One region of the Novosphingobium sp. HR1a genome, then DNA from elsewhere that is predicted to be linked to it. Evidence: predicted binding sites of a transcription regulator. Region 1 holds the regulator's gene; each other region holds the start of a gene.

The links. Region 1 encodes LexA, which represses DNA repair genes until DNA is damaged. Its sites were predicted from a motif close to GTTCCNCNCTTGTTCT; they were not measured.
Region 2: a site for LexA is predicted at 3,042-3,057, ahead of HWN72_RS19290 (ImuA family protein). Genes of this name have one in related genera too.
Region 3: a site for LexA is predicted at 5,060-5,075, ahead of HWN72_RS01460 (ImuA family protein). Genes of this name have one in related genera too.

The regions. Positions count from the first base shown of each region.
Region 1 is NZ_JABXWS010000033.1:89,924-99,652, reverse strand. It holds gene moaC (cyclic pyranopterin monophosphate synthase MoaC) at 1-471, shown strand, start outside; gene HWN72_RS06700 (molybdopterin molybdotransferase MoeA) at 468-1,688, shown strand; gene lexA (transcriptional repressor LexA) at 1,789-2,481, shown strand; gene HWN72_RS06690 (ComEC/Rec2 family competence protein) at 2,530-4,779, opposite strand; gene gltX (glutamate--tRNA ligase) at 4,810-6,261, shown strand; gene HWN72_RS06680 (citrate synthase) at 6,273-7,556, shown strand; gene HWN72_RS06675 (hypothetical protein) at 7,718-7,915, shown strand; gene HWN72_RS06670 (sensor histidine kinase KdpD) at 7,922-9,337, opposite strand; gene HWN72_RS06665 (hypothetical protein) at 9,292-9,729, opposite strand, start outside.
Region 2 is NZ_JABXWS010000069.1:8,486-18,214, forward strand. It holds gene HWN72_RS19280 (error-prone DNA polymerase) at 1-489, opposite strand, end outside; gene HWN72_RS19285 (DUF6504 family protein) at 489-2,291, opposite strand; gene HWN72_RS19290 (ImuA family protein) at 2,242-3,018, opposite strand; gene xth (exodeoxyribonuclease III) at 3,208-4,026, opposite strand; gene HWN72_RS19300 (hypothetical protein) at 4,079-4,621, shown strand; gene HWN72_RS19305 (hypothetical protein) at 5,242-5,628, shown strand; gene HWN72_RS19310 (conjugal transfer protein TraG N-terminal domain-containing protein) at 5,631-9,383, opposite strand; gene HWN72_RS19315 (conjugal transfer protein TraH) at 9,392-9,729, opposite strand, start outside.
Region 3 is NZ_JABXWS010000006.1:83-9,811, reverse strand. It holds gene HWN72_RS01470 (error-prone DNA polymerase) at 1-2,871, opposite strand, end outside; gene HWN72_RS01465 (DNA polymerase Y family protein) at 2,868-4,304, opposite strand; gene HWN72_RS01460 (ImuA family protein) at 4,297-5,031, opposite strand; gene HWN72_RS01455 (glycosyl transferase) at 5,196-6,374, opposite strand; tRNA gene HWN72_RS01450 (tRNA-Leu) at 6,582-6,668, opposite strand; gene HWN72_RS01445 (DUF3422 domain-containing protein) at 6,773-8,062, opposite strand; gene HWN72_RS01440 (cytochrome c family protein) at 8,237-8,647, shown strand; gene HWN72_RS01435 (rhodanese-like domain-containing protein) at 8,855-9,424, opposite strand; partial or broken gene HWN72_RS01430 (thiosulfate oxidation carrier protein SoxY) at 9,483-9,729, shown strand, end outside.

The DNA.
Region 1 (9,729 bases):
ACTCACATCGACCCGGACGGCAACGCGCACATGGTCGACGTTGGCGCCAAGGCCGAGACGCAGCGCATCGCCGTGGCATCCGGACGCATTTCCATGAGCGCGGATGCCCTTGCCGCGATCCGCGCCGGGAATGCTCCGAAGGGTGACGTGCTTGGAACCGCGCGCATTGCTGGCATCATGGCGGCCAAGCGGACGGCCGATCTCATCCCCATGTGCCACCCGCTGCCGCTCGATGCCGTAAACCTCGACTTCGCTTTCGAGGATAATGCTATCCGCGTCATCGCGAAGGCTTCGCTGACCGGTCGCACCGGGGTAGAAATGGAAGCGATAACAGCAGCTTCTATCGCACTTGTCACAATTTACGACATGGCCAAAGCGCTCGACAAGGGCATGGTCATCGGAGACATCCGCCTGGTCGAGAAAATCGGCGGTAAATCAGGCCATTGGAAGATGGACGGATGGACTGAATGAACGGCTCCGCGCCGCTCTCTCTGGAGGAGGCACAAGCTCGCCTCCTCGCGCTCGTCACCCCGCTGTCGATAGAGCGTGTCGATATCGAAGGCGCGCTCGGCCGTTTCCTGGCTGAACCGCTGCACGCCAGACGCACGCAGCCCTCCGCAAATCTGTCAGCCATGGACGGCTACGCCGTCACGGCAGGCGACATGCGCGGCCCCTGGAGGATCGTCGGTGAAAGTGCCGCCGGGCATCCTTATGTCGGCCCGCTCTCGCAAGGAGAGGCAGTCCGAATTTCGACGGGCGCGATGCTGCCGCCCGACGCGGCGGCCGTCATAATCCAGGAAGACCTGACACGCGAGGGCGCGAACCTTATACTCTCGGGCGAGCCGCCCGCACCGGCGCACAAGCACATCCGCCATTGCGGGATGGATTTTGCCCAGGGCGTGGAAGTCCTGCCCGCTGGTCTGCACATCGCGCCCGCGCAGATGGCGCTGGCGATCGCGGCCGGCCATACGCACCTTCCCGTGCATCGCACACCGCGCCTGACCGTGATCGACAGCGGCGACGAACTCGCCTCCGATCCGGAGCGCTGTGCACCGCACCAGGTTCCCGCCAGCAACGGCGCGATGCTGACGGCCATGGCGCGTTCGCTGGGCGTGGATGCGCGGCGGATCGGCCCGGTGCCCGATACGATCAAGGCAATAACCTCCGCTTTCGAAGCATCCGCCGATGCCGACCTCATCGTAACGAGCGGCGGCGCTTCGGTCGGCGATCACGACCTCATTCGTCCGGCACTCGAAAGCTGGGGCGCGGGCATCGATTTCTGGCGTGTCGCGATCAAGCCCGGCAAACCAATCCTAGTCGCCACCCGCGACGTGGCAGGACGCCGTCAGATCGTGCTGGGCCTGCCGGGCAATCCGGTCTCCAGCTACGTCACCGCTTACCATTTCCTGCTCCCCGTCCTGCGCGCGATGCAGGGGGCTGCGCGCCCCTTGCCCATGCGGCTGACAGCCCGGCTGGCCATGCCGCTGCACCCAAGCGGCCGTCGCCGGGAATTCCTGCGCGGTTGGTGGGACGGAGAAAATGTGACGGTAAGCCCGCTGCAGGACAGCGGCGCCCTGTCGTCCCTGGCGGCAAGCAACGTGCTGGTCGATCGGTCGGCGCTGGCCGGTCCGGCACAGGCTGGTGAAGAAGTCCGGATATACTTGCTCCAGAACGGCGGTATTGCCTGAAGTATCGGCAATTGGTTGCTTGATTGTTCCCTCAATGTTCACTACCAGAACAAACGCGATCAGGGTTTGCCTGGTTCGGAGGTCACGAGAAGGCAGCGACATGTTGACGCGCAAGCAGCACGAATTGCTCCGGTTCATCCAGGTCCGGCTTGAGGAGACAGGCATCTCCCCCAGCTTCGAGGAGATGAAGGAGGCGCTCGACCTCAAGTCCAAGTCCGGTGTTCACCGACTGATTTCCGCACTGGAAGAACGCGGCTTCATCCGCCGCCTTCCCAACCGTGCACGTGCGCTCGAAGTCTTGCGCCAGGCCGATGACACGGGAAGCAAGGCCCTGCGTCCTTCTGCAGCGAACAGCAATGATGGATTGGCGCGTCCGCAGACGCCGCGTCGTTCCGTCGAAGCCGCCAACGACGTTATCGAGATCCCGCTGCACGGGCGTATTGCCGCAGGTGTGCCGATCGAGGCTCTCGAAGGACAGTCCATGTTGCCTGTCCCTGCCGCCCTGCTTGGCTCCGGCGAGCATTACGCGCTCGAGGTCTCCGGCGACTCGATGATCGAGGCGGGCATTCTGGATGGTGATTTCGCCCTCGTGAAGCGCACGAATGCCGCTCGCGACGGCGAGATCGTCGTTGCCCTGATCCGCGGGGAAGAGGCCACCCTCAAGTACCTTCGGCGCGAGGCGGGAATGGTGCGGTTGGATCCCGCAAATGCCGCTTACGAACCGCAGATTTACGGTGCGGACGAAGTGGAAGTCCAAGGCAAGCTCGCCGGCCTGCTTCGACGGTACAACTGACACGGCCACGCTGCGCCATGAAGGCCTTGGCGCAGCAGCAACCGGTAATTACTGCGATTTGCGCGGCGCAGGAGCATTCCTGTAACGGTGAACAGGCCGGGGACGCCACCAGCCGTGTTCACCTTGGGTCTGGGCTACCGTATCGATACGGGCCTTGCCCAGATATACCGCCAGCCCGCCAGTCTGCCCAAGCGATCCTCGATCGGCCTTGAACCAGCGCGGCTTGCAACTGCGCGGCAGCCAGCGATCCGATATGACGATGTCGCTGCGTTCGCATGCAGCGGCGAGCGACCGTTCCGCGACGGCATCGCGGCCCCGCGAAACCAGCACATGCCACGTGGTGCCGGAGCGTCTGACCGGCAAGGCGCAGAAATCACGGTTGCAGCGGGCACCCGGGAACTTGTCGAACGTGACCGGGTCTGCCTCGATCCCGGCGAATTCCATGAGATTGTCCCGGGCGTAGCCGCTTTCGCTGTTTCGAAGCAGGTAAAGCCGTTTCCCGCCATCTTCGACCAGCCCGACATGGCGACCATCTCCGGACACCAGCATGTCCGCCGCCGGTGCGGTCGCCAGCAAGAACACACCGACCGAGGCGATCGGTAGCCCGGCCCAGCGAATGCGGCCGCTCCAAAGGCCCATCCACAGACCTCCCGCGACGAAAAGCAGGAATGCCCAGGTGTCTGTACCGGGAAGCAGGTTCACAGCGCCCGGTCTCGACGCGAACCAGCGGGCCAGGCCGACCAGCAGGTCTATCGAGATTCCGGCGAGCCACCAGACCGGCCCGCCCAGCCCGGCGATATCGAGGACCAATGCACAAGCCAGCAAAGGCATCACGACAAAGGTAGACAGCGGAATTGCCGCCACGTTGGCCAGCGCTCCATACACTCCGGCGCGGTGGAAATGATACAGGCCGATCGGCATGAGCGCGAGGTCGATGACCACGCCCGTCAGCAGCAGGAGGGAAAGATGGCGAAGCCCGGTCATGGCAAGCCCTTCGTCGCGCGGTCCAAGGAAGTGCCGCACGGGCTTGGCCGTACTGACGGCGATCAGCGCCAGGACCGCGCCGAAGCTCAGTTGGAAGCTCGGCCCGATCACCGCCTCCGGCCAGAGCAACAGGACGCAGAACGCCGCCACCGCAAGCATGCGCAGGGACAAGGGCTCCCGCCCCAAAGCCAGTGCGATCAGGACCAGGAGGGAGCCGATGCAGGACCGAACGGTCGGAACTTCCGACCCGGAAAGCAAAGTGTAAGCGACGCCTGCAGCGGCCCCCGCACCGGCCGCGACGACCGGCAGCCTCACCCTCAGGGCCACCCACGGGAACAGCGCCAGCAACCGGATGACCAGTAGATAGACCGCCCCGACCATCGCGCTGACATGCAGGCCGCTGATCGAGAGCAGATGCGCCAACCCCGAGTCGCGCATGGCCTGGTCGTCAGCCTCCGTAATGCCGCCGCGATCGCCGGTGACGAATGCAGCGGCGATGCCCGCTCGTTCGTCCCCGATGCGGGCGCGAATATGGTTCGTCAAAGATTGTCGGATATCCAGCAATCCCCACTCGCTTCGCTTGCCTTTCCGGACGACCTTCACCTCACCTGTGACCGAACCGCTCGCGGCGATGCCTGTGAACCAGGACGTGCGCGCAAAGTTGTAGGCGCCGGGCAGCATGGGCGGCGCCGGCGGCATCAACCGTGCCCGGAAAGCCACCAGATCGCCCACCGCGATCCCGGTCGTCGATCCCTTGCCGGGAACGTTGAGCCGGACCTTGATCGCGTTGCCGGGCGAAGCGTCATGGCCGGAGCCGCTCAGGGGGTCACGCATGGCCAGCAGCAACCTGTCGCGTCCCAAGGCCGGCTGCGATTCGATCGCCAGAACCTGCGCGCTGAAATTTCCCGATAGCGGGCGCTCGATGGCGGGTTGTCCCACCAGTTCGGAACGCGCCCAGACGACGAGGCAACCGGCAACCACCACCAGCGGCAACAGCGACAACGCCCGACCGAGATGCGGGTAAACCACGCGCAAGGGAAAGGATGCATAACAAATTGCACAAATTGCAACAAGAGCGCCGCAAAGGCCTGCCCAAGCAGGTGCCGAAGGCAGCCAAAACCACGCAATTATGCCGGTTGCGAAGGCCACCGTCACCCATGGTGCGCGTTCGAATTCCGCCCCGGAAAGAAATCGCTCGACGACTGCCAAAACCCTCGACAAGAGGCCCTTGGCGGTCCATGGCCCATGCTGCAATGCAGCGGTTCCGGGGCTTTCCGGAGGCGGAATTTCACAAGTTGCGGCGTGGGTCCCCATTGCCGCCAATAGGACAGGAAGGTCGGGTAGATGGCAAGCGGTAGTGCATCGGGCGAAGCGACTGGCAAAAAGGCCGTCGTAACGCGCTTTGCTCCTTCGCCGACCGGTTACCTTCATATCGGTGGCGCTCGTACGGCACTGTTCAACTGGCTGTTCGCGCGCCGTCATGGCGGCAAGTATCTGCTGCGTATCGAGGATACCGATCGCGCCCGTTCGACGGAACCCGCGATCGACGCGATCTTCGACGGCTTGTCCTGGCTGGGCCTCGACGGTGACGAGGCGCCGGTGTTCCAGTTCGCCCGCTCGGACCGTCATGCCGAAGTCGCTGCGCAGCTGATGGAAAACGGCCACGCCTATCGCTGCTACCTGACCCAGGAAGAACTCGCCGAGCGCCGCCAGAAGGCGCAGGAAGAACGCCGCCCGTTCCGCATCGACAGCGAATGGCGCGATGCCGATCCCGCGACCTGGCCGGCCGACCGTTCCTGGGTGGTGCGCGTCAAGGCCCCGCGTGAAGGTTCGACGACGATCGAGGATCTCGTGCAGGGCACGGTCACCGTGCAGAACGAGGAAATCGACGACTTCGTCATCCTGCGCGGCGACGGCACCCCGACTTACATGCTGGCCGTGGTGGTGGACGACAACGACATGGGCGTCACGCACGTCCTGCGCGGCGACGATCACCTCAACAATGCGTTCCGTCAGCTCGTCGTCATCAACGGCATGGGCTGGGACGTGCCGGTCTACGGCCACGTGCCGCTGATCCACGGCTCGGACGGCGCCAAGCTGTCCAAGCGCCACGGCGCGCTGGGCGTCGATGCCTATCGCGACGAAATGGGCCTGCTGCCCGAGGCCGTGTTCAACTACCTGCTGCGCCTCGGCTGGGGCCACGGCGATGAGGAAATCATCAGCCGCGAGCAGGCGATCGAATGGTTCGACATGGTCGATGTGGGCAAGAGCCCCTCGCGCTTCGACCTTGCCAAGCTCCAGAATCTCAACGGGCATTATCTGCGCGAGGCCGACGACGTGCGGCTTGCGGGCCTCGTCGAAGCGCGCCTCGATGGCGTCGACGGCGATGAGCCTGCCGACCTGCTGGTCCGCGCGATGCCCGTGCTCAAGGTCCGTGCCAAGGACCTCAACGAACTTGCAGAAGGCTCTGCCTTCCTCTTCGCCCAGCGTCCGCTCGCCATGAGCGAGAAGGCGCTGGCGCTCCTGACCGACGAGGGGCGCGAGCGCCTCGCCGCGATCCATGAGCGCCTGTCCGGCCAGGCCGACTGGACTCTCGAGGCATTGGAAGCCAACCTGAAGGCAATGGCCGAAGACCTGGGACTGGGTCTCGGCAAGCTCGCGCAACCCTTGCGGGCAGCCCTGACGGGTCAGACGACCTCGCCGGGGATATTCGACGTACTGGTATTGCTCGGACGGGAAGAGAGCCTCGCGCGCATCGGCGAGCAGGCTCAGGTTCCCGCCGGGTCGCAGTCATAAGGAGATAATTGGTGGGTGATCAGGCTAAACTGAGCGTCGGCGGCGCGGAACACGACTATCCCGTTCTCAAGGGAAGCGTGGGTCCGGACGTCATCGACATCCGCAAGCTCTACGGCCAGACGGGCGCGTTCACGTTCGATCCGGGCTTTACCTCGACCGCGAGCTGCGAGTCGGCGCTGACCTACATCGACGGCGACGAAGGCGTTCTGCTGCACCGTGGCTATCCGATCGGCCAGCTGGCCGAGAACTCCTCGTTCATGGAAACGAGCTACCTGCTGCTGAATGGTGAACTGCCGAGCAAGGACGAGCTTGCCACGTTCGAGAACACCATCACGCGCCACACCATGCTGCATGAACAGCTGGCGACGTTCTATCGCGGTTTCCGCCGCGACGCGCACCCGATGGCGATCATGTGCGGCGTGGTCGGCGCGCTTTCGGCATTCTACCACGACTCGACCGACATCGCCGATCCCGAGCATCGCAAGATCAGCTCGCACCGCCTGATCGCCAAGATGCCAACGATCGCGGCGATGGCCTACAAGTATTCGGTCGGCCAGCCGTTCCTCTACCCGGACAACAAGCTGAGCTACACCGGCAACTTCCTGCGCATGACCTTCGGCGTGCCCGCGGAAGAGTACGAGGTGGTTCCGGCGGTCGAAAAGGCGATGGACCGCATCTTCATCCTCCACGCCGATCACGAGCAGAACGCCTCGACCTCGACCGTGCGTCTTGCCGGTTCGTCGGGCGCGAACCCCTTCGCGTGCATCGCAGCGGGCATCGCCTGCCTGTGGGGCCCTGCGCATGGCGGCGCGAACGAAGCCGCGCTCAACATGCTCAAGGAGATCGGCACCCCCGATCGCATCCAGCACTACATCGACCGCGCCAAGGACAAGAGCGATCCGTTCCGCCTGATGGGCTTCGGTCACCGCGTCTACAAGAACTACGACCCGCGCGCGACGGTCATGCAGTCGACCCTGCGCGAAGTGTTCGAGGCCCTCAACGTCACCGATCCGCTGTTCGAGACCGCGCTGCGCCTCGAAGAGATCGCGCTCAGCGATCCCTACTTCGCGGAGAAGAAGCTGTTCCCGAACGTGGACTTTTACTCGGGCATCATCCTTTCGGCGATCGGCTTCCCGACCACCATGTTCACCGTGCTCTTCGCCCTCGCCCGTACCGTGGGCTGGGTCGCGCAGTGGAACGAAATGATCTCCGATCCCGGCCAGAAGATCGGTCGCCCGCGCCAGCTCTACACCGGCCCGACGCAGCGCGACTACGTGCCGCTCGACAAGCGCTAAGGTTCATTCCGCGCGCAGTCGTGGATATCCGAAGCAAAGGCCCTCGCGAAAGCGGGGGCCTTTTTGTTTGCCGTCATCGTCAAAACCGATCCATTTGAGCATTCACGCCACAATCCGGCCGCATCCGGCGTGCAGCCTCTCCTCGAAAGGGGCGCACAATCATGATGTTTGTTAGAATTCTGGCGACGACCCTTGGCCTGCTGATGATGGCGGCAGGGATTTTCGTGGTCTTGCAAGGCACCGGCGTGCTCAGGTGGCCGGCCGACAGCGTGATGGTTGCTGACCGGGCATGGGCCGTGCGCGGGGCAGTCTTCGCGATGGTGGGCGGCATTGTCGTGTGGCTCGCCCGCAGATGCTAAAACCAGTCAGGCGTCGGGATCGACCGGCACTGCGAGGATGAACCGGGCACCCTGCCCCGGCGAGCTTTCGATGGAAAGCTCGCCGCCCATCGCGCGGGCAAGGCGCCGGGAAATATAGAGACCAAGGCCGGAGCCGCCGTCACCGCTGCGGCCCAGACGCTCGAACTTCTCGAATACCCGGAGCTGATCTTCATCGCTGAGGCCAGGCCCCTGATCCGCGACGAAGACGATGGCGCGTCCTCCCTCGACCGAAACCCGCACATCGATGCGCGACCCTTCCGGCGAGTAGCGAATGGCATTGCCGATGAGGTTCAGCAGAACCTGCAGGACACGGCGGAATTCCGCCAGAGCCGGGGCATGGTCATCGAGCGGCGGCGCCACGATCGAGATGTCTTTCTCCCGCGCCCGGACGCCCAGGATACCGGCGGCCTGCCGCGAGACATCAGCGAGATCGATGTAATCCGGCGTCGTCGAGAAACCGTCCTCCTCTACGACTTCCAGATCGGCCATGTCCTCCAGCAGACCAAGCAGCAGCTTGCCCGCGCCGGCGATCTCTCCGGCATATTCGGCATAGGCATCGGGAAGCGGTCCGGCGAGGCGCGTGCGGATGGTCTCGGCGTTGGCGACGATCCGCGCGATCGGCTGCTTGAGCACCGGCGCCAGATCCTGCCCCACCAGTCCGCGGCGCTGCAGCGGCGCTTCAGGCTCCGCTACCGGCACCCAGTCCGACGGTGCCTCGTCGGAAAGCAGCAGCAGTTCGAAGCCCGACGGCTCGAAGCCGGGCCGGATATGCGGCACCAGCGAGACGCGCCAGGATCGCGGCGAGCCCGCGACGACCACCGGCGCGCCGTCGAGCAGTCGCCAGTGAAGCGGCTGCTGGTGCGTCACGTTCTCCGGCGGCAGGAAGTCGGTCCAGCAGCGCCCCGCGCCTTGCTCCATCGCGGCGGACACTTGCGCCAGTTCGGGAGAATCGCACGTCACCGCGACCAGACGCTGCCCCGCGTCGAGCCATGCACATAGTTCCGCGACATGGCGATCGGTCACCGCGCGGCGATGTTCGCCCGGACTGCCTTCTTCGGAATCCAGAGCGGCCGTCTGCCAGCTGCGCACATGGATCGAGCATCCCTCGCCCTCCGGCTCGACTTCGATCCACGAAGAAATCGCATCGTTGCCATCCTGCGCCCTGATCGCCTGAGCCAGGCGGCGGCGCGCCTGTCGGGCACGGCGCACCAGTTCGAGCAATTCCGGCACCGCGATCGTACCGGGCATTTCGCCACCACAGCGCAGCTGCAGTCCGGCGAGAGGCTCGTCGGCGCTGATCAGACGATCGTGCTCATCGCACGTCGCATGGGCCAGAATGGCGCCTTCGCCCGGGCTCATCGCGAAGTCGCACCGTTCGAGAGGATCGACGCAGCGCGCCATGCATCGATGCCGGATAGCCCGTTCGGAAGGTTCGCCCCCGCGTGAATCGCCAACACCTGCTCCTCGGCAAGACCGGAGGGCAGTTGCGCGGCGAGCAGGCTCAGCGCCAGTCGCGCCTGCTGGCCCGGCTGCGTCGCCGTGGCGGCCACGTCGCGTGGTTCTCCCGAACGCAAGGACAGAGCCGTCAGGAACAACGCGACCCCGGCATGAGATATCGACAAGGCCGTCTCGGTGTCCAGATCGGCGACCAAGCGTTCCGCCCACTGCAGCCGATTGGCGTGGGCCGCGTGATGACGCCGGGCCTCCGCTTCGACCGCAGACGCGCGTTCGGATAGAGCAGGTTCGGCACCGACAAGCGCCCGCAGGATCGCAAGCACCGCTTCCAGCACGGC
Region 2 (9,729 bases), on a different contig from region 1:
GAGTCGCCCTTGGTCGCCTGGTCGGCGGCGCAGCGACAGTGCGCAGTACCCGCGATCGCCGAACACGGCGCGCAGGTCCTGGAAGTAGGCCGCGGTCCGTGCGTCCGGCATGTCCGGAAGCAGGATAGCGACCAGCCCTTCGCAACTCTCGGCTATGTCATTCCATGTAAGGATGCACTTGCCCTTGCCGCCGCGGCCCTTGCCCAGCGAAAGCAGGCGCGTAAGGCGCGACCAGGCGGGAAGATCGGTGGGGTAGAGCAGCATCGCGCGGCCATCGGCCAGATCGATGCGCGAGCCCGCGATCATGCGTACGCCCGTCTCCTTCTGCCCGGCCCATCCGCGCACGATCCCGGCCACCGTGTTATGATCGGCAAGGCCAAGCGCGGTGTGGCCAAACGTGGCGGCCGCTGTGAACAGTTCCTCGGGAGCCGAAGCACCGCGCAGGAACGAGAAGTGGCTGGTGACCTGCAGTTCGACGTAGGTCGCCATCAACCGAACACACCATGGAGATACCAGGTGAGATCGCCGGTCGGTGCATCGACGCCATCTCCGCGCCGGAATAGCCAGAAGCGCTCTCCGCCTTCAGTCTCGACCATGAAATAGTCGCGCACAGCCCACATTTCGCGGGAGCAGCGCCACCATTCGCCATGGATGCGCTCGGGCCCTTCCCCAGCCGACACCCGGTATGGCGTGCCGCGCCATGAGAAGCGACGCGGAGGATGATCGGGTAGCAGGGCGACCACGTTGGTGAGCATTTCAGGCCGATGCAGCAGGCGAACCGGCCGGCGCCAGGCAGGCCAGCCAGTCGTCGCCGCAAGCGGCGGGGTGCGGCGAACCGCGCGCTCGGGCACATCGCTTTCGATCGCGCTCACCCGGAACAGGGCCTCTTCGCCGGCCCGGCCCGACAATTGATCGACGAGCGGCGCGATATCTGGCGCGCGCTGGGTGTCCAGGAGGCCGCACCCGAGCGCGACCGGCTGCAGGTCCTCGACGCGCGGCGCGGCAAGCGTCATCACCTCGATGCCGAGCCCCGGGTCGATCCGCTCGACGCGCATCGCGAACATGCGCGCCAGATGCCTGGCGTCGCGGGTGACGCGCGCGGTGCCGATGGCGATTCGCTGATCCACGCCATCCACCCGCTCGCAGGTGAGCACCGCCGTGCGCAGGCCGAGCCGCCGCGCCTGAAGGTCAGAGGCCAGGTCGCCGAGAAGGTCGCCAATGACCTGGTTGATGGCGTCCGCCGTGATAATCGGCTCAAGCAGCCGTCGCTCGGCGCGAGGTGCCTCGAATGGAACCATCGGAACGATCGGCTCGGCAACGAGGCCTCGCGCCTGGTCGAGCCGCTCTACCGTCTTCAGTCCAAGCCGCTTGGCGAGCGGACCGCGCGGCATGGCGTAGAGGTCGGCAATCCGCTCGAGACCGAACCGGCTCGCGGTCGTCAGCGCGTCGGGCGAAAGGCGCAGGGCGGCCAGCGGAAGGTCGGCGATCGCCTGCGCCTCGCTGCGCGCCGGCAGGATAGTCACGGCGCGGCCTCCGAAACGGGCCAGTGCATGTGCGGCGCCCGGCGTTCCGGCTATGGCGATGCGCGCGGTAAAGCCGAGGCGTCGCAGGAAGTGCAGCACCCGCCGACAGAAGCGATCCTCGCCTCCGAAAAGATGCGTGGTTCCGGTCAGGTCGAGCCACAGGCCGTCGGTATCGCAAACGCTGGCCGTCGGGGTCCAATGGCGGACGGCGTGAAGCGACAGTCGTTCAAGCCACGCCGTGTCGGCGTCCCGGTCGGCATCGCGCACATCGAGGTCCGTCACCAGGGCCCGTGCATGGGCGGCGGCCATGCCGGGCAGCAAGCCGAGATCAAGCGCGACAGGGCAGGCGGCGGTCACGACGTCGCGCTGCCCGCTGCGCGCGATCAGGACCAGGGGTTTGGCGAAAGGATCGGCATGCGGGTGCGTTATCCGTGACAGCGAGCGCGGGACCGATGCGGCCCCGTCGCCGGGCGCCATCGCGCGAAAGGGATGATCGGCAGCTTCGCTGCGCCGACCCATTTCACGCATCGTCGGGCGCTGATGCGCTGGCAATGCGTCGATATCCGACTGGGCTTCGATATCCGGCTGGCCCGGCGTCGCCGCGAGCGCGCTTTGCGCCCAGCGCGCACCGGGTCGCCATCCGCCGCCGCGCGGTACCGAGCACGCGCCGGGATCGTCATCGATGGGTGGGGAAAAGCGCGGCGCCGGCGCAGCCGCGTTACGCGGCGCGGATGGCTGCTCCAGCCCGCGCAGGCGCTCGATCGGCAACTGCGGCAGGTAGAGCGAGGCGACCCTGTTCATCGCAGGCCTCAAGGAGAAGAGAGAAGGGATTGCCGCCGCGCTGGCGGACAAGCTCGATCGTCCACTGCCCGCGTCCGACACCGGCATGGTGCAGAGGGGACGAAGGTGCGGTGCCGACGCTCCAGCGCGTCATCGCGGCCGATGGCTGGGCGAGCGGATTTCGTTCGCGCGTACGATGCCGCCGGTAGAGCAGCATGGGCGTCCGCCCGTCGGTCGCCGCGAGCTGCAGTCGGCGGGTAGAGGTCTGGTCGGCCGCCTTTACCTCGGCGATCACGCAGGCCAGCGACCCGTCGCGCAATGCATCCTCGGCGAGCGCGAGGACTTCGGCATCCTTTCTCCCTTGCGCGTAGAGAACCTTGTTCGGGGCCAGTCCCACCTGTTCGAGGCCGGGCGCATAAAGGTCGAACCGGCTGAGCGCCCACAGCACCGTCATGCCCGGACCCTCGGCAAAGCGCGCGGCAAGACCTGCGGCAAATAGTGTGGCGGCGGCATCGTCACTCCAGCTGGCGCTGGCGCCGGCTATTTCATGAAGCGCGCATCCATCGAGGCCTCCCCCGGCAAGCCGGGTATCGATCTCAGGCAGGCCGAATGGCAGCACCGGGCCGCGCACCGCGTGGACATGCGCGATCCGTTCGCGGAGCGCGGCAAGCTGCTCGGCCGGCGGAGGGGAGGAGAGCACGGATTGAGGGATCATGGTTCAGGGAAGGCGACTCATATGTTCGCTATATGTTCCCTTTTGCCGTGATTTTCGTCAAGGCGTCGTTCGTGGCGAAGCGGGGAAGGGCGACCTAAGTAATGGACTGAAAACGATAAAGATTTTTCTCGAAGCTGGTATGCTCAGTAATGCCCATAAGGGCTGCCAGAAGGTTCAAACCGCAGCTGTTCAGGAATGATTGCGGGATGTTCCGGTCCGTTTTCCTGGTGCGCGGCGATCCGACAGCTCGATCCAGAGCGGCGCATGGTCGCTGGTCTTTTCCCAGGCCCGCGGACGCGTATCGACCTCTGCGGCAAGCAGACGTTTCGCTGCGAGCGGATTGAGCAGGGCATGATCGATCCTGAGCCCCGCATTGCGCTCGAAGGCGCCGCGCCAGTATTTCCAGAACGTGTAAACGGTCTCGCGCGGGTGAAGGGCGCGCACGGCGTCGATCCAGCCTTGGTCGAGGAGACGCGCATAGGCGGCCCGGACTTCAGGCGCGAAGAGCGCGTCCTCGCGCCAGCGCTCCGGCGCATGGACATCCAGATCGGTGGGCATGACGTTGAAGTCGCCCAGGCACACGACGGGTGCCTCGAGCCCGGTCAGGGCGGCGAGATGAGCCTGGAGACGCCCGAACCAGCGCAGCTTGAAATCGAATGTGGGTCCGGGTCGCGGGTTGCCGTTCGGCAGGTAAAGCCCGCAGATCAGGACGCCGCCCACCGCAGCTTCGATGTAGCGGCTCTGCTCGTCGGTAGGATCGCCGGGAAGGCCGCGGCGTGTCTCATGGATTTCGCCGATGCGGCTCAGGATGGCGACGCCGTTCCACCGGCTCTGCCCGTGCCAGATCGCCTCGTAGCCTGCATCCCTGATCGCACCTTCCGGAAAATTGTCGTCAGGCGCCTTCAATTCCTGAAGGCAGACGATGTCCGGCTCCGCGAGCTCCAGCCATCGCAGCAGGACGGGCAAGCGGGCGTTGACGCCGTTCACGTTGTAAGTGGCGATCTTCATGGCCTTCGCAAAGCGCATGGGCGCCGATGGGTTCCTCGTGCGTTGAGGCGGGATGGCGAAGCGTCCCTTCAAGGTCTTTCGGACATCGATCGGCTTCGACGATGCCTACGTGGCGGCTACGAGCCGAAAGGCCGCCCTGCAGGCGTGGGGCGCCGGCACGGACCTTTTCGCAAGCGGCGCTGCGGAGGCGGTTACGGACCCCGGGCTTTCGAAGGCGCCGCTTGCGCGGCCGGGTGTGGTCATCCGTGTTGCGAGAGGCAGCCGCGCCGAGCATCTCGCTGCGTTGGCGCAGACGCGCAAGCGTGCGGCAAAAACCGCTGCCGACCCCGCCGAAGATCGTGAGGCGCCGGCCCGGACAAAGCGAAAGACGCCCAGGCCGAGCCGCGCCAATCTCACCAGGGCGGAGGCTGCGGTGAAGCGGGCGTCGGATCGGGCTGCCGCCGCGATCGCCCGGATCGAGGCCGCGATCGAACAGCTGCGCCAAGAGCGCGATGCGTTGCGCGCGAAGCGGGATGAGCAGCTTCGTAAACTCGAAGCTCGGCGCGAGCGCGCCGAGGAAGACTACCGCCGGGCGATGGATGACTGGGAAGGGTGAAGCTGGTGGGTAAGGTCTGGGTGAGAACCGCACTTGAAATCCGCTATCGACCAGGATCCCCGTTTGCCTCTCCCTCTGCCAGAACAGCCAGCGGAATTGCCCGGCGCGGTTTCTCCGGCGTCGATCGGCTGGGATTTTTCGGTTTGAGAGAGGCGACATCGGTATCAGCCCGGCAGGGCGTGTGCTTGCGCAGGCTTCATGCGAGGCTTGACGACCCGTCGTAGTCTCGACTGAATGTGAACCCGGGTGCCGGGGCATTGATCAGGAGGAGGGCAAGTCCTTGGCGTTCTTCCGCTCGCGACGCGCCTGATGCTGTTCACGCGCAATCTGCCTTCCCAGCAGGCGGGCGAGGCGAAGAATGGCGGCATGCGCTTGCGGCGAAAGCTCTGGCTGCCCGGCAGGCGGAGGGCGGCGGCGTTTCATACCGCGATTTCTTCAGTAGCGATGCGCACCGCTATCCGGGATCTTAGGGAAAAGCGTCGTGGAAGCGAAGTGGGAGAGGAGGGGCGCGGTTTTCGGTTGGCCGGATTCGTATCCGGCTTGCCCCGGACCGGAGCGCGCTTGGCCGTTTCCACGCCGAATGAAGCTGTGCTATCTTCCCGCTTGGAAAGGCGCTGCACATGCAGGATGTCGATCATAGTGAACCCGCGGCGAATGCGCCGTCGCCTCGTGCCGCGGACTGGTTCTGGCGACCACGGTATGCGAAAATCACGTGGGCCCTGACGCTGCTCTACTGGATCAGCCTCGAATTGATGATCACGATGCCGTTCGATCGGCTGAACATCTATTTCGTCAACACGATGGTGCTGCTGATCTTCGTATTCAATCCCGTCACCGTGACCGCAGTACTTGGCTATGGCTTCCTCAAGGCCAAAGTCGCATGCGGAGAATGGGTGATAACTCCGGGGCCACCTTCGCAGCGGCCGGCCAATGATCCCTACACCGATCCATGCGATCCGCGTTCTGGACTTCGGCACCTTCGGCACATTGGGGTGATCAAAGACTAGGATCATGGGTCTCGCCGCTCTTTGAACGTCGGATCTCCGTCGGCAATTCCCTCATCACGATCAAACAGCAGTCTGCCTGAGTTGAGAATCGACGATTGTTCCATCGAAATGACTGGTCCGGTTGCATCTGCGGTCCCACGACCAGCATCGGCCTGTCGGAGGTATCTGTTCCGGAGGCCGTCATGGCCAAGTACGCGCTCGCTGAGTTCCCTGGAAAATGTCTCAGCAGGACGACCAGATAGTGCGGCTTCTTTTTCGGCTGCAGCGATGGCTTCGCGAACGTCATAGTTTACGATGTCAATCGATGATTGAGCGGCTACCGCCGCAATTCCGCGATCTGAAAAGTCGGCGCTGAGTTTGCCCGTCAACGCGCCTGTCGTGCCGCCTCTATCGTCTTGTTTCGTATTGCCGTCTTTACTGTCTTTGCCCCCGCTGCGGCCTTCGCGTGTAGCTGATGCTGTCAAATCACCGGAAATTGCTTGGCTATCTGCTGTCGAATGCTCCGCCGACCGCGACAGCGACCTCTGCCATCCGGTCTGGACCATGATAGCCGTGACATCGCGCTCCAGTGTATCGGCGACCTGCGGCTTCAGCCGCCAGTTACCCTGCCGGTCCATCTCGAACCCGCCGCGCAGCCAGTTGGCCATGGCGGCCTGTCCCTCCTTGCCGCTGCCCAGGAAATGCTCGATCGTGTCGGGGCCTGCCTGCTTGCCCGCTTCGAACCGCGTGCTGGTGTCGTTGCGCGCCGACCGGCTGAACCCGGTGCTGCTGGACACGAGCAGATCGTTGTGCGCGAAGCTGAACCTGGCATGCCCGCCATTGGCGATGGCGCCGAGCTGGCTCTGGTTGATCAGGCCTCCGCGCCACATCTGCGCGGCAAGCTCGGGCGTCAGGTTCAGGCTGACATCGCCGTTCTGATCCATCGCGATCTGGCGCCTGGACATCTCGACACCGTGGGCGCGCAGCAGGGACTGGGTGCGCGTGAGCCGTTCCCGATCGACGATCTGCGTCAGGCGCTGGTTGCGCGCGCGTTCGGCGATGCCTTCCGCGCCGCCTTCCGCCATGTCGAGCTGGTTTCCCGCTGTACCGGCCAGCGCGCGGATGAAGGAATCGAGGCGCGCGGCTTCGCGCACGGATACGCCGGCTGCACCGGCGCCTTCCGCGAACCCGGCATTGTCCGCCTGCCGCCGCTGCTCGCCGATCTGCGCGGAGCTGCGCACGCCATCGGGGCCGACCTCGCGCTGGGCGTCGAGCTTGCCGGACCGCTCGGCAAAATCGTAGCCGGCCGCCTCGCGCGTGCGGCCATAGACGCTCGTGCCCTCGCGCGCGGCCTCGGCCGTCGCACCATCGGCCGTGCCCACCTGCACCGCCGCATTGTAGGTCTCCAGCGCGCGCAGAACCTGCGCTTCGTTACGCCCGGTCGAGCGCGAAAGCTGGGTGATCGCGCTCGACCGGGCTTCGCCCGAGAGCGCGTTGATGAAGCCGATGCGGCGGCTGGTCTGTGTGACGGAAAGGCCGAGCATGGCGGCAGCCTGCCGCTGCCCCTGGTTGGTGCCGGTGCGATGTCCCTGTTCCGTCGCGACATTGCTTCGCTCGACGGCGGCAATCCGGTCACCGGCATAATCGCGCCGTCCTTCCATGGCGCCGACCTGCGTCTCGGCCGCGGTCAGGTCGTTGCGCAGCATCTGCTCCTGGTCGAAGGCATTGGCCGTGAGCTTGGCGAACGTCGGGTCGGCACCGGCCTGCGCGATGACGGTCGAGGCCTTGAGCGCCGCGTCCCTGGCGTCATAGCCGCCGCGCTCGAAATGCCGCTGCGCCCCCGACTGCATCATCTCGTAGGCTTGGCTGTCCCCGAAGGCCTTCCACTGCACCATGTTCTGCGCGAAGGATGCAAAGGCACGCTCACCGGACTGCCCCTCGCCGAAGTAGCTCGTCCCCAGCTTGCGCAGGGCATCGCCTTGCGCGAAATTATGGATCGCCGACGTGGCGGCATTGGCGCGCACCGCGCGCGCCGTGGCCGGATCGCCGAGATCGCGGCCGGTGAGGGCCGGCGAAAGCTCGCCGAGTTCGCGCGCCGCATCGGTCCTGCCAAGCCCGAACGCGGCGGTTCCGGCAGCGCCGCCACCGTGCTCGCCCAGTACCGAACCTGCGGAAGCGAAGGCTCGGTCGAGACCGAAGCTGCTGCGTTCCCCGAAATCGCCAAAGCCCGACGACGCGCCGCGCCGGGCGAGCGTGCCGCCGGCCGAGGCCTGGGCTTCGAGCGCGGAGGCGTACCCCTCGTTCGTGCCCACCGTCGCGGCCGCCATGCTGCCCTGGCCCTGCACGCCGAGCATGCCCGAGGTGAACGCGGTGAACATGTTGCCGGAGAAACGGAACACCGTGAAGACGAAGGCGCCCGCAAGTCCTGCCGCCGCAGTCCGGAACGAGCCGAAGATCGCCAGCGCCTTCATCGCCGCCGAGGGCGCCAGGATCCAGCTGTCGGCGGCAACGCTGGTCGCGCGCAGCTCGGCCAGCACGTCCATCGCCCGGCCGAGGGTAAGCTGGTAGATGCCGGCATCGATCACACCCCACAGCGCCACGAACACGAACAGGCCGAGCGCGAAGCTCGCTACCCTGAGGTTGATGGGCGTCAGGATGAACAGCAGCGCGATCGGCATCATCATGAGCATGATCGCGAAGACCGAGGCCCGGATCGTCGGCATCCACTCGTTGGCGGTGGAGAGCGTCGCGAGGCCGTTGGACTCGATCGCCCGGTTCGCCATCACCCTCGCGGTGGCTGCGGGCGAATCCTCGAACAGGACGTCGCCGACGGTCTGGCCGAGCAGGACGTTGGCGAGGAACTTCTGCCGGCTCATCGACTGGCCGAGCATCATGGCTCCGAGCGCATCGATCTGCTGGCGGCAGCGGTCGCGCTGGCTCGTCTGGGTCACGTCGAACCCGGTTCTTGCGCAGACCTGGTCGCTGTAGGCATCGAACAGCGCCGTGTCCGACAGGCGCTCGGCGATATGCGCCCAGGCCGCCTCGCAGCTCATCGTCGTTCCGGCCTTGTCGCTCGCCGTATAGACCGTCGAGAAGGTCGCCGGGCCGGCCATTGCCGCGAAGGAGGCGGGAAGGTCGGTCGATGTGCGGAACAGCTGGTCGTCGTCGATGCCGTAGGCCGGGGAGACACGGGCGACCGGATAGCACTGGCGCACGTAATCCTTCACCGTCGCGTCGAGGAACGTGTCGACCATCGGGCTGCGGGGACTGACCGCGTTCAGGAACAGGTCGAAGGCATGCCCGCCGGCCCCGAATTCGAGCTTGGCACCCGGATCGGTGGTGTTGTCGTCGATGGTTTCGGCAAGAGCCCGCTCCATGAGGTTGGTGACGCCCGCGACCAGCACGATGAGATTGGGGACGTCGCCCACCGGCTGGTAGGCATTGCGGACCCGGTCGTAGACATGGACGGTGCCGGTCGTCGCGATCATCCCGGCGAAGAGACCGATGCCGACGAGCATCTGGAAGCCGAAGGCGACGAGGCCCATGCCCGAGCCCCTGACGCTGGCGAGCACCGCGCCGGTAGCGATGCCGGCCACCGCGATGATGACGACGAGCGTCTCGTAGCGCGGATCGCCGAATATCATCGCGATCAGATGGAAGGCATCGACGGTTTCGGAAAAGCCGTCCCAGGTGTGATAGCTGGCATCGATCGCCAGGGCCGGCGTCGCGGCAAGCGAGGTGAGTGCGACGAGCATGGTGCGGATGGCGAGGCGCATGATACGGTTCACCGGTTGCGGCCGGCACTGGCGCCGGCGGCGTCGCGCGCGTCGCGGTCGCGCTGGCGCACGACGCCGGCATAGCTTGCCGACAGGTTCGCCTGGTTCATTGCTGCCATATACGACTGGCGCATCTGCGCACGCTGGCGCAGCACCTCGTCGCGCAGGTCGCGCAGCTGCTCGATACCCTTGGTCAGGATGCGGGTCTGGCACATGTTCGTGTTCTCGGTATCGGCGGCGCCCGCCGTGGTGGCACCGCGCTCGGCGTTCTGGAGAGCGAAGTCGATCGAGCGGGTAAGATCGTTGAGCATCTGGTAGGCGAGGGTGAGCGCGACGAGTTCGTCGG
Region 3 (9,729 bases), on a different contig from region 1:
CCGCTGGCGGATGAGCACCACCCCCGCGACGCGCACCTTCCGGCCGTCCTTCGCGGCATTGACCCCGGCGCAGGTCAGCGCGCCCTGCCCTTCGAAATGCGCGCGCAGGAACTGCATCGGGTGGCCCTTCAGCGATAGCCGCTGGGTCTGGTAGTCGGCCACGACTTCCTCGGACGGCGCCATCGCCGGGAGCGCGGCGTCGGGTTCCTTCGCCAGTTCGGGTGCATCGAGCGCGGCGAACAGCGGCAGCTGCACCGCCGGAACCCGCCGCGCCTCCCACCCTGCCTGCCGCCGGCTCTGCCCCAGCGAGCCAAGCGCATCGGCATCCGCCAGCAGCCGCAAGGCGCGCGAAGGCAGGTTCGCCCGGCGCGCGGCATCTTCGAGGCTGGCGATGGGGGCAACCTTGCGGGCCTTCTCCAGCGCCTCGGCCCAGTTCTCCTTGAACCCGCCGATCTGCCTGAGGCCAAGGCGCAGGATACGTTCGCCTTCCAGCGTGTTGTCCCAGCAGCTTGCGGCGATGTCGATGGGCCGCACCTCCACCCCGTGCTGGCGCGCATCGGCGACCAGCTGCGCGGGCGCATAGAAACCCATCGGCTGGCTGTTGAGCAACGCGCAGGTGAACACCGCCGGATAGTGGCACTTCAGCCATGACGAGACATAGGCCAGCAGCCCGAACGCCTGCGCATGGCTTTCGGGAAAGCCGTATTCGCCGAAACCCTCGATCTGCTTGAAGCAGCCTTCCGCGAAATCCTGCGGGTAGCCGCGCCGAACCATACCGTTGACGAACTTCTCCTGATGCTGGTGGATCGTACCGTTGCGTCGGAACGTGGCCATCGAGCGGCGCAGGCGGTCGGCCTCTGCAGGCGTGAACTTCGCCGCGACGATCGCAAGGCGCATCGCCTGTTCCTGAAACAGCGGTACGCCCATGGTCTTGTGGAGCAGATCCTCCATCTCTCCCGGTGGCCCCGGAAAGACCACCTCCTCCTCCCCCGTGCGCCGCCGCAGATAGGGATGGACCATGCCGCCCTGAATCGGCCCCGGCCGCACGATGGCGACCTGAATGACGAGATCGTAGAGGATGCGCGGCTTCATGCGCGGCAACATCGCGATCTGCGCGCGGCTCTCGACCTGAAAGGTGCCGATGCTGTCGCCGGTGCACAGCATGTCGTAGGTCGGCTTGTCGCCCTGCGGGACGGTGGCCAGTTCCAGATCGCGCAAACCGTGATCGCGCAGGAGGTCGAAGCTCTTGCGGATCGCCGTCAGCATGCCGAGCGCCAGAATGTCGACTTTCATCAGGCCGAGCGATTCCAGATCGTTCTTGTCCCACTCGATAAACGTGCGGTCCTCCATCGCCGCATTGTGGATCGGCACCAGTTCGTCGAGCCGCCCTTCGCTCAGCACGAAGCCGCCGACGTGCTGCGACAGGTGGCGCGGATAGTTGAGCAGCCGCCCGACCATGTCGCGCAAGCGCTCCACCTGCGGATTACCGGGGTCGAAGCCCGCCTCGGTCAGCCGCGTTTCGGGCAGTTCGTCGCCGCCCCAACTGCCCCAGACGGTGCCCGAAAGCCGCGCGGTGACGTCCTCGCTCATGCCCAGCACCTTGCCGACTTCGCGGATGGCGCTGCGCTGGCGGTAGCAGATCGTGGTCGCGGCGATCCCGGCGCGCTCGCGGCCGTAGCGACGGTAGATGTACTGCATCACTTCCTCGCGGCGGGAGTGCTCGAAATCGACGTCGATGTCGGGCGGCTCGTCGCGCTCGGTGGAAAGGAAGCGCGTGAACAGCAGCCTTTCCTGCACCGGGTCGATCGGGGTCACGCCGAGGAAATAGCAGACCAGCGAGTTGGCCGCGCTGCCGCGTCCCTGACACAGGATCGGTTTCTCCAGACCGCGCGCGTACTGCACGATGTCGTGGACGGTGAGGAAGTAGTACGCGATCTTCTGTTCGCGGATCAGACCGAATTCCTCGTCCAGCGTCTCCTGGTACTTGGGCGGCAGGCCATCGGGGAACCACTTGCGCGAACCCTCCATGACGAGATGTTCCAGCCACGGCTGCGGCTCCCAGCCTTCGGGGACAGGTTCGTGGGGGTACTCATATTTGAGATCATCCAGCGTGAAGGTGACGCAGGCCATGAGGTCCTGCGTCGCCGTCAGCGCCTCGGGGCAGGCGCGGAAGAGGCGGGCCATCTCGGCGGGGAACTTGAGGTGGCGCTCGGCATTGGCGGCGAGGCGGCGGCCGGCGGTCTGGACGGTCAACCCCTCGCGGATGCAGGTGAGCACGTCCTGCATCGGGCGGTCCTCCGGGCTAGCGTAAAGCACGTCGTTGGTGGCGATCAGCGGCACGCCCGCGCGGGCGGCCAGCGCCATGCGCTGCGTCAGCCGACGCGCATCGCGGCCCGCGCGCGGCATCGTGGCGGCGAGCCATAGCTTCGGCGTCAAACCGCGCAGGGTGGCGAGCAGCGCTTCGTCCGCGTCCCCATCTCCCGGCATCACGATCAGCGCCAGATCCTGCGCGTGCTCGACAAGGTCGCTCAGGTGCAGTTCGCACTCGCCCTTCTTCGCCTTGCGGTTGCCCACGGTGAGCAGGCGCGTCAGGCGGCCCCAGCCGTGGCGGGTCATCGGGTAGGCGACCACGTCCGGCGTGCCGTCCGCGAAGACCAGCCGCGCGCCGACGAGCAGGCGCAGCCCGCTTTTCGCCCGCCCCATCTCCTTCCAGACCCGGTGGGCGCGGACCACGCCCGCCACGGTGTTGCGGTCGGCGATGCCGATGCCGGTCATGCCCATCGCCAGCGCACGCGCAACCATCTCCTCCCCCGGCGAGGCGCCGCGCAGGAAGCTGAAGTTGGTGGCGGTGACCAGTTCGGCGAAGTTCACGGAAACAGGCCGTGGAGATACCAGCGCGGGTCGGGCTTCTCGCTGAACAGGCCGTGGCGGAAGATCCAGTAGCGGCGGCCCGCGCCGTCCTCGATGCGGTAGTAGTCGCGCGTCTCGCCCGCAGCACCGGGCATGTGGCCGCCGCGTTTCAGCCACCATTCCGCGCCGATCCGCTCCGGCCCCTCGGCCAGCGTGACGTCGTGGAGGCGGCCTTTCCAGCGAAAGCGCTGGGGCGGGCTGTCGGGGACACCGGCGATCACCTCGACCGGTTGCGGCGGATCGAGTAGCAGCAGCGGGCGGGGCGGCATGTCTTCGGGCTCCGGCCATGGGGCGCCTCGCAGGCGCAGCGCAGGAACCAGCGCCTGCGCCTTCTCGGGCAAGTGGCGGTCACGCGGGATCAGGCGGCGCACGCTGTCCTCGCCCAGCCGCACGCTGAGCTGGTCCACCAGCGCCGAAACATTATCGGCGTTTTCTTCCTTGCCGCTCTCAAGCAGGATCTGGCGCGAGGGCAGGTGATCGGCGTGGAGCACCGCCAGGGTGATCGCATCGAAGCCGAAGCCGGGGTCGAGCGGGTCGGAAAGCGTGTCGATCCGCTCGCGCAGCAGGCGCATGACGGCGGCGGGATCGCGCACCGCAAGGCCCGTCTCCACCACCAGCCGCCGCCGCTGGTTGTCGCTGCGGTGGAGCGTGACCGCCCAGCGCCGCCCGCCCAGTTGGCGCTGCTCCATCGTGCGCCCGGCCTGCGCGAGCATGTCCTCGACCACCTCCAGCGCATCGTCGGTGCGGCCCAGCGGTTCGGGAAAGCGCGTCTCCAGCCGGATCGGCTCGGTCAGGCGCACGGGGATGACCGGGCTGCCGGTCTCTCCCAGAATGGCGCGTAGGCGGCTGACCGCAAGCTCCCCGAAACGCGCCGCCAGCCCCGCCATCGGCCGCGCGGCAAGATCGCCCAGCGTCTCGAGGCCCGCGCGGCGCAGACCGGAAAGCGCGCCCTCGTCCAGTTCCAACGCGGCGACCGGAAGAGTGCGAACGTCGTCCTTCCCACCGAAGCGGGCAAGCGCACGGGCGGCGGCAGAGTGAGGCGCGAGGGCGTGGCGGGTAGTCGGACCGACATCCTTCACCACGCGGCGCACCAGCGCCTCCTCCCCGCCGAAGAGGTGCGCGCAGCCGGTGACGTCGAGCAGCAGGCCATCGGGCGCATCGAGCGCGACGAGCGGGGTAAAGGCGATCATCGCCCCCGCCAGCTGCTCCAGCACCCGCGCGTCGGCGATGGGATCGTGCGGCGCGGTGGCAAGGTCCGGGCTGCGCGCCCGCGCATCGGCGAGGGTCATGCCGGAAGACAGGCCCTGCCGCATCGCGGTCACGTCCACGGCAGCGAGGCGCAGCGCCTGTCCATCGCGCGCGACGAGGGCCTGCGGGGCATCTCCCTCAGGCAGTACGCCGGAGCGGCGCGCGCGCTCGCACGGCAGAAAGGGGAACCACAGTGCCAGGTAGCGGCGGCCCGCGCTCTTCGGTGGCGGGTTCAGTGTGGAGGGGGAGTTCGCGGAAACCGCCATGGTCTTCATTCCATTCCAGCCGCCAGCGCTGCCCCGCCGGGCCGCCGCGTCTGCGTACGAGTTCGACGAGCAGCGTCGCGGCCCCCGGCGCGCGCATCTCCAGCGGGGTCGAGGGGGCGCTGGAAACCGTCCAGCGGGTATGTGCGGCGCTGGAGCGGGGCTCGGCATCGCCGCGCAGGATCACCACCGGGATGCGCGAGCCTTCCGCCGCGAGGATCAGGCGGCGACTGGCGACGAGGTCGTATTCGCGCATCGCCCCCCAGCTTTCCATCAGCACCGCAGCCGGGCCGCTGCTGCGCGCCGCATCCAGCCCCGCGCGCAGCAGGGCAGCGTCGTTACGGGCATCGACGATCACCAGCCGCGCCGGGTCCACGCCGAGCGCGCGCAGCCCCTCACCGCACGGCACGAGGCCCGCGCCCTTGCGGCGGGGGCGTAGCAGGAGGACGGGGCGCGCCTTCTCTGCGTCCACCATGCCGAAGGCGAAAGCCAGCGCCGAGGCCCAGTCCTCGGCCTCTGCATGGACCTCGTGCAGCTGCGCCCGGGCGAGGCGTGGGAGCGTGCCCGGGGGCGGATCTTCGATACAGGCGGGGGCCTGAGGGCGGGACATGGGACGGGCCTTACGAATCGGGAATTATGTTCTTCTTATGTTCCCATTCTGGAGGCAGGTCCACACCGCCGTTCGATCCCCGCCGGAAAGGCCGTAAGCACATCCCGTCATCCCCGCGAAGGTGGGGATGACGAGGATAGGTGGATAATCGCGCTAATTGGGGGTCAAGCGATTGCCGCGATTGCCTTCATTCTCAGCCCCGCGAACCGTTCCACCGTGTCTGCCGCCTCGCGCACCGGGCAACGCGTGCCGAAAGTCGGCGTGCCGTCAGCCAGCCACGCGATGCCGTCGATGGTGTAGGTCATGCGCTCGCGCTGCTGCTGGACGTAGTCCCCGTGCGCCGCGAAGGCGCGCTCGATCGCGGCGACGGGGTCGGCGTCGGGGGCGATCACCTCGCCGAAGTGCCACATCGCGTAGTCCTCGCTGTCCTGCCAGTCGACGCCTTTGGCATCGACGAACAGGCACGGGCGCGGGCGGACGAGGAATTCGTAGACCTGGCTGCTGACGTCGCCCACGTAGAGGTCCGCGCCCAGCGTATATGTCATGTCGTTGCTGCGCGCCGAGCCGAGGTCGACGATCACCTGCCCCGGGATCGCCAGCGCCTCCCACGCGCGCCGCTTCGCCGCCGACCATCGCTTCGCCAGCCGCACGTGCGGCGCGACGACGAGGTTGTAGCGACCGTCCGCCGCCACTGCCGCGATCAGCCCCCGCCCGAACGCCTCGATCGAGGAGAGCTTCTTCGAGAAGTGCGGGTTGTAGAGGATCGTCGGCCGCGCGTTGTCGAACAGCGGTGGCCGGGCCTGCGCATTATCGAGCACGGCGGCCAGCTTGACCGGGCCGGTAACGGTGCAGTCCTGCGCTCTCACGAAGCCCGCTTCGACGAGGCGATCGCGGTCCTTGCGGCCCGCCAGCATGACGTGATCGAACAGGCGGAAGCGCGGCTCGAAACCGACCGCGCGGTCGCCCGCTCCGTGGGGGATGTGAAGGATCGGCGGGCAATCCCCCGGCAGGCGCTTGAGCATGGTGGAGGTCCGCTCGGCGCAGAGGATCACCGCCGCATCGCGCAGCCGCTTCGCCCAGAGCGTAAGCCGCACGAACTTGTGCATCGAGGCCGGCAGCAGCGCAGTGACGGCGGGCAGGCGCATGACGACGATCTCGGGCGCCGCGCCCTGCCCTGCATAGGCCATGGCCGCCGCCACTTCGGCCTCGGCGGAAACGAACAGGCGTACCTGCCCCGGATGACGGCGGGCAAGCTCACAGGCGACCGGCACGATATGGCCGAACTGATGCGCGCCGCCGATGGCAAGCACGTGGATACGGGAATGGACGTTCCGGGAGGGCATTGCGCCTCGTTACAGCAGTGATGTGGAGCGACTCTGTAACATTCGTGCAGATTTGCCCATGTCCGTCCGAACGCGGCGATGGCCGGCGTCGGGGATAATCCCGGTCGCCGCATGCAGATGCTTCTGGTCGAAAAAGGATACGAACAGCTGATCCCCCTCTTGCGAGGGGAGCCCGAAGGCCATGATCAGTGCTGTTCGAATACTGCCTGGTGCGGTCGAGAAGACTCGAACTTCCACGGGCTTTCGCCCACAACGACCTCAACGTTGCGCGTCTACCAATTCCGCCACGACCGCTAAATCTTGGAGCTGGATTTGCATCCGCTCCGGGGCAGGAGCGCGCCACTAGCGCACGAATCCGGACCCGGCAAGTGAGTCTTGCAGATTATTTTCATCCAGCGTCATTTTCCTTCCTCCGGACCGAGAATGCGCCGCTTCATCCGGTGGATGGCCAGCCACACCCCCGCGAGGACCAGCGGGGCCAGCAGCGCGGTCGCCACATGCGCATGAATCCGCGGTGCCAGTTCCTCCACGCCTTCCAGTACCTTGGCGATCAGGCCGAGCGCGTAGTAGCTCACCGCGACGACCGAGAGCCCCTCCACCAGCTGTTGCAGGCGCAACTGACGCGAGGCGCTGCGCTCCATCGAGGCGAGGAGCAGGCCGTTCTGGTTCTCGATTCGCGTCTCGATTCGCACCCTCAGCAGCGCCAGTGCCTGCGACGTGCGCTGCGACAGCTGCTCGGCCCGGCGGCGGTGGGCGGCGCAGGTCCGCACGGCGGGCAGGAAGCGGCGCTGGGTGAAGTCCGCCAGCGAGACTTGCCCCGGGATCGCGGCGATGTTGAGTTCGGCCAGCCGCTCCTCGACGATGGTGGCGTAGGCGGCGGTCGCGCTCATGCGGAAATCGGAGGCGCTGGCCTGCGCCACCAGTTCCATCGAGAGGCGGGTCACGTCCTCCAGCAGATCATCGTCGGTGACTTCGGGGCGGGCGACGGCGCGGTTGGTTTCGCCCAGCATCGCCTCGATCCGGTCGAGCGCGCGCCAGCCCTCACGCGCAACAGGCAGGCCGAGCAGCGCGAGGTTGCGGTAGTTGCCCAACTCCTGCAGCCGCTGCACCGTGCGCGAGAGCGCACCGCCCCCGCCAATGGGCGCCATCCCGCACGCCGCCGCGAGAATCACCCCGAAGCCGTCCTCGCGCAGCCGGAAGTCCGACCAGATCCGCGCCTGCCGTTCTCCGGGCGCATCGCCGATGTAGCAGGTGACGAGGTCGTCCGCCGCGAAGCCGAGTTCGGGCAGCAGCGCCAGCGCCGCCGCCTCATCCTCGACCAGCTGCACGCGCGAGGCCCGGATGACCTTGCCCGGCAAGCTCCCCGCCCATGCCAGCGCATCGCTGAGAGCGGGCCGAATCACCGCGCCGCCGGTCACGAACAGCGTCGTCGTGCTCGCCTCGCTGTGCCGCTCCCATGTGAAGGCGAGCCCCGGCGCGAGGGTCCCGGAAAGATGGCGAGGCCGACTGCACGGCTCTATCGGCCCGGCCGAGGGCAGCGCGCGCATCGCCGCCAGTTCCTCCTCGCGGTCGGCGGCATCGAGCACACGCACGAACTGCACGATCGAGGCCGGCGCGCGGACCAGAGGCCAGCGTCGCAAGTGCATCTCGCTCACTACCATGCGGCGCAGTTTGTGCTCGTTCAGCAAGTCCGCTCCCCCTTTTGCCCGGCGCCAGACTGCGCCTGCGGGGCGGAGGCGGACAAGTGACCCTTGGTACGATGCCGCTTGGTCGAATATCGGCCCGGTCCAAAGTCCAATATCGACCCGCCATGCCCCGTGCGAAAGCGACAGGCCACAGGACAGGCTAACGGGAGACATGACATGAACATCAGGCAGAAGCGCATGGGCCTCGCCGCTGCGGGAGCGCTGGCGCTGGTGGCCTGCTTCGGCGGACAGGCTGCGCTGACCTCGACCGCAGAGGCCGCCCCCGCCGCTCCGGCCGCGCCGCCGGTCTCGTTCGCACGCTGCGCGGTATGCCACAACGCCGCCAAGGGCGCGCCCGACAAGCTCGGCCCGAACCTGTTCGGCACTTATGGCCACAAGATGGGCCAGGGCAAGTTCGCCTTCTCGGACGCGGTGAAGAAGTCGGGCCTGACGCTCGACGACGCCACGCTCGACAAGTGGCTGGAGAATCCGCGCGCGCTGGTCCCCGGCAACCGCATGAGCTTCCCCGGCCTCAAAGACGCGGCGAAGCGCAAGGAAATCATCGACTACCTCAAGAAGCAGCGCTGAGTTTCACGACCGACTCTCAAGGGGCCCGTCCGCCGCGACCCAGCGGCGGGCGGGTTTTTCATCTCTCATCGTTCTTGAGTGAACGGCGCGAATCCCTGCACGCGGGGCCTTCGACAAGCTCAGGCTGAGCGGGGAGAAAGGGGGGCACGGCACCCGACTCCGCTCAGCCTGAGCTTGTCGAAGGATGTCGACGCGCACGCTGCGTTATCATTGCGGCAGCCAGGAACCCGGCGCCACCACCACCGGCTCCGCCCGCACCAGTGCGCGGCCTGCGGCGTGCCAGCCCTCGATCCCCTCGGCGAGCCAGTAGACGTGACGCACGCCGCCTTTCGCCAGACGCCGCGCGGCGTTCCAGCCCATCCAGCAATCGGTGCGGCAGAACAGCACGACCGGCAGGCGCGGACTCCCCCGGCGCGCCTCGGCGACCGCCTGCTCCAGCCCGCGCCAGAGCACCGGATCGACCGGACTGCGCCCCGTCTCCGGATGCCAGAGCGCGCCGGGCACTGTCTCGTGCGGCTGGCTGAGGCGCCACTGGCCGGTCGCGGGGTCACGGTGGCCGGACTCGACCGGAAGCACGTCGATGAACAGCGCTTCGTCCAGCCCGAGCGCGTCCTCCAACGCGATCCGGCGGGCGGGCGCGGGCAGCCGGTCCACCGGCGCGCGGTAGCGGGCGGTGCGGTAGCCATCTATGTCGAAGTCGTCGGCGGCGTGCGCTGCCGGGGCGCAAACGACCGCCAGAATCAGCCCTATCGCCAGCCTTCGTCCGATGCGTTCCATGGCTCCTCCCAAGGTCCAATATGACGCGAGCGAGGCCCGGCCTACATTGGCCCTTGGTATGATCCGCAAGAAGATCCTGCTGGCCCTCATCGCCACCCTCGCCGCGCCGGTCCCGGCCGCCTTCGCGCTGCCTGCCGACCCGCTGAAATCGCCGATGTGGGAGTATCACGCCGAGCGTCTGTTCGGCGGCGCCACGGTACGCTTCGACCCTGCCGTGAAGGTCGAAATACCTGAAATCGCAGAGAACCAGCGCGTCTTTCCCGTCACCGTCGATGCGCGCGCCTTGCCACAGGTGAAGCGCATCC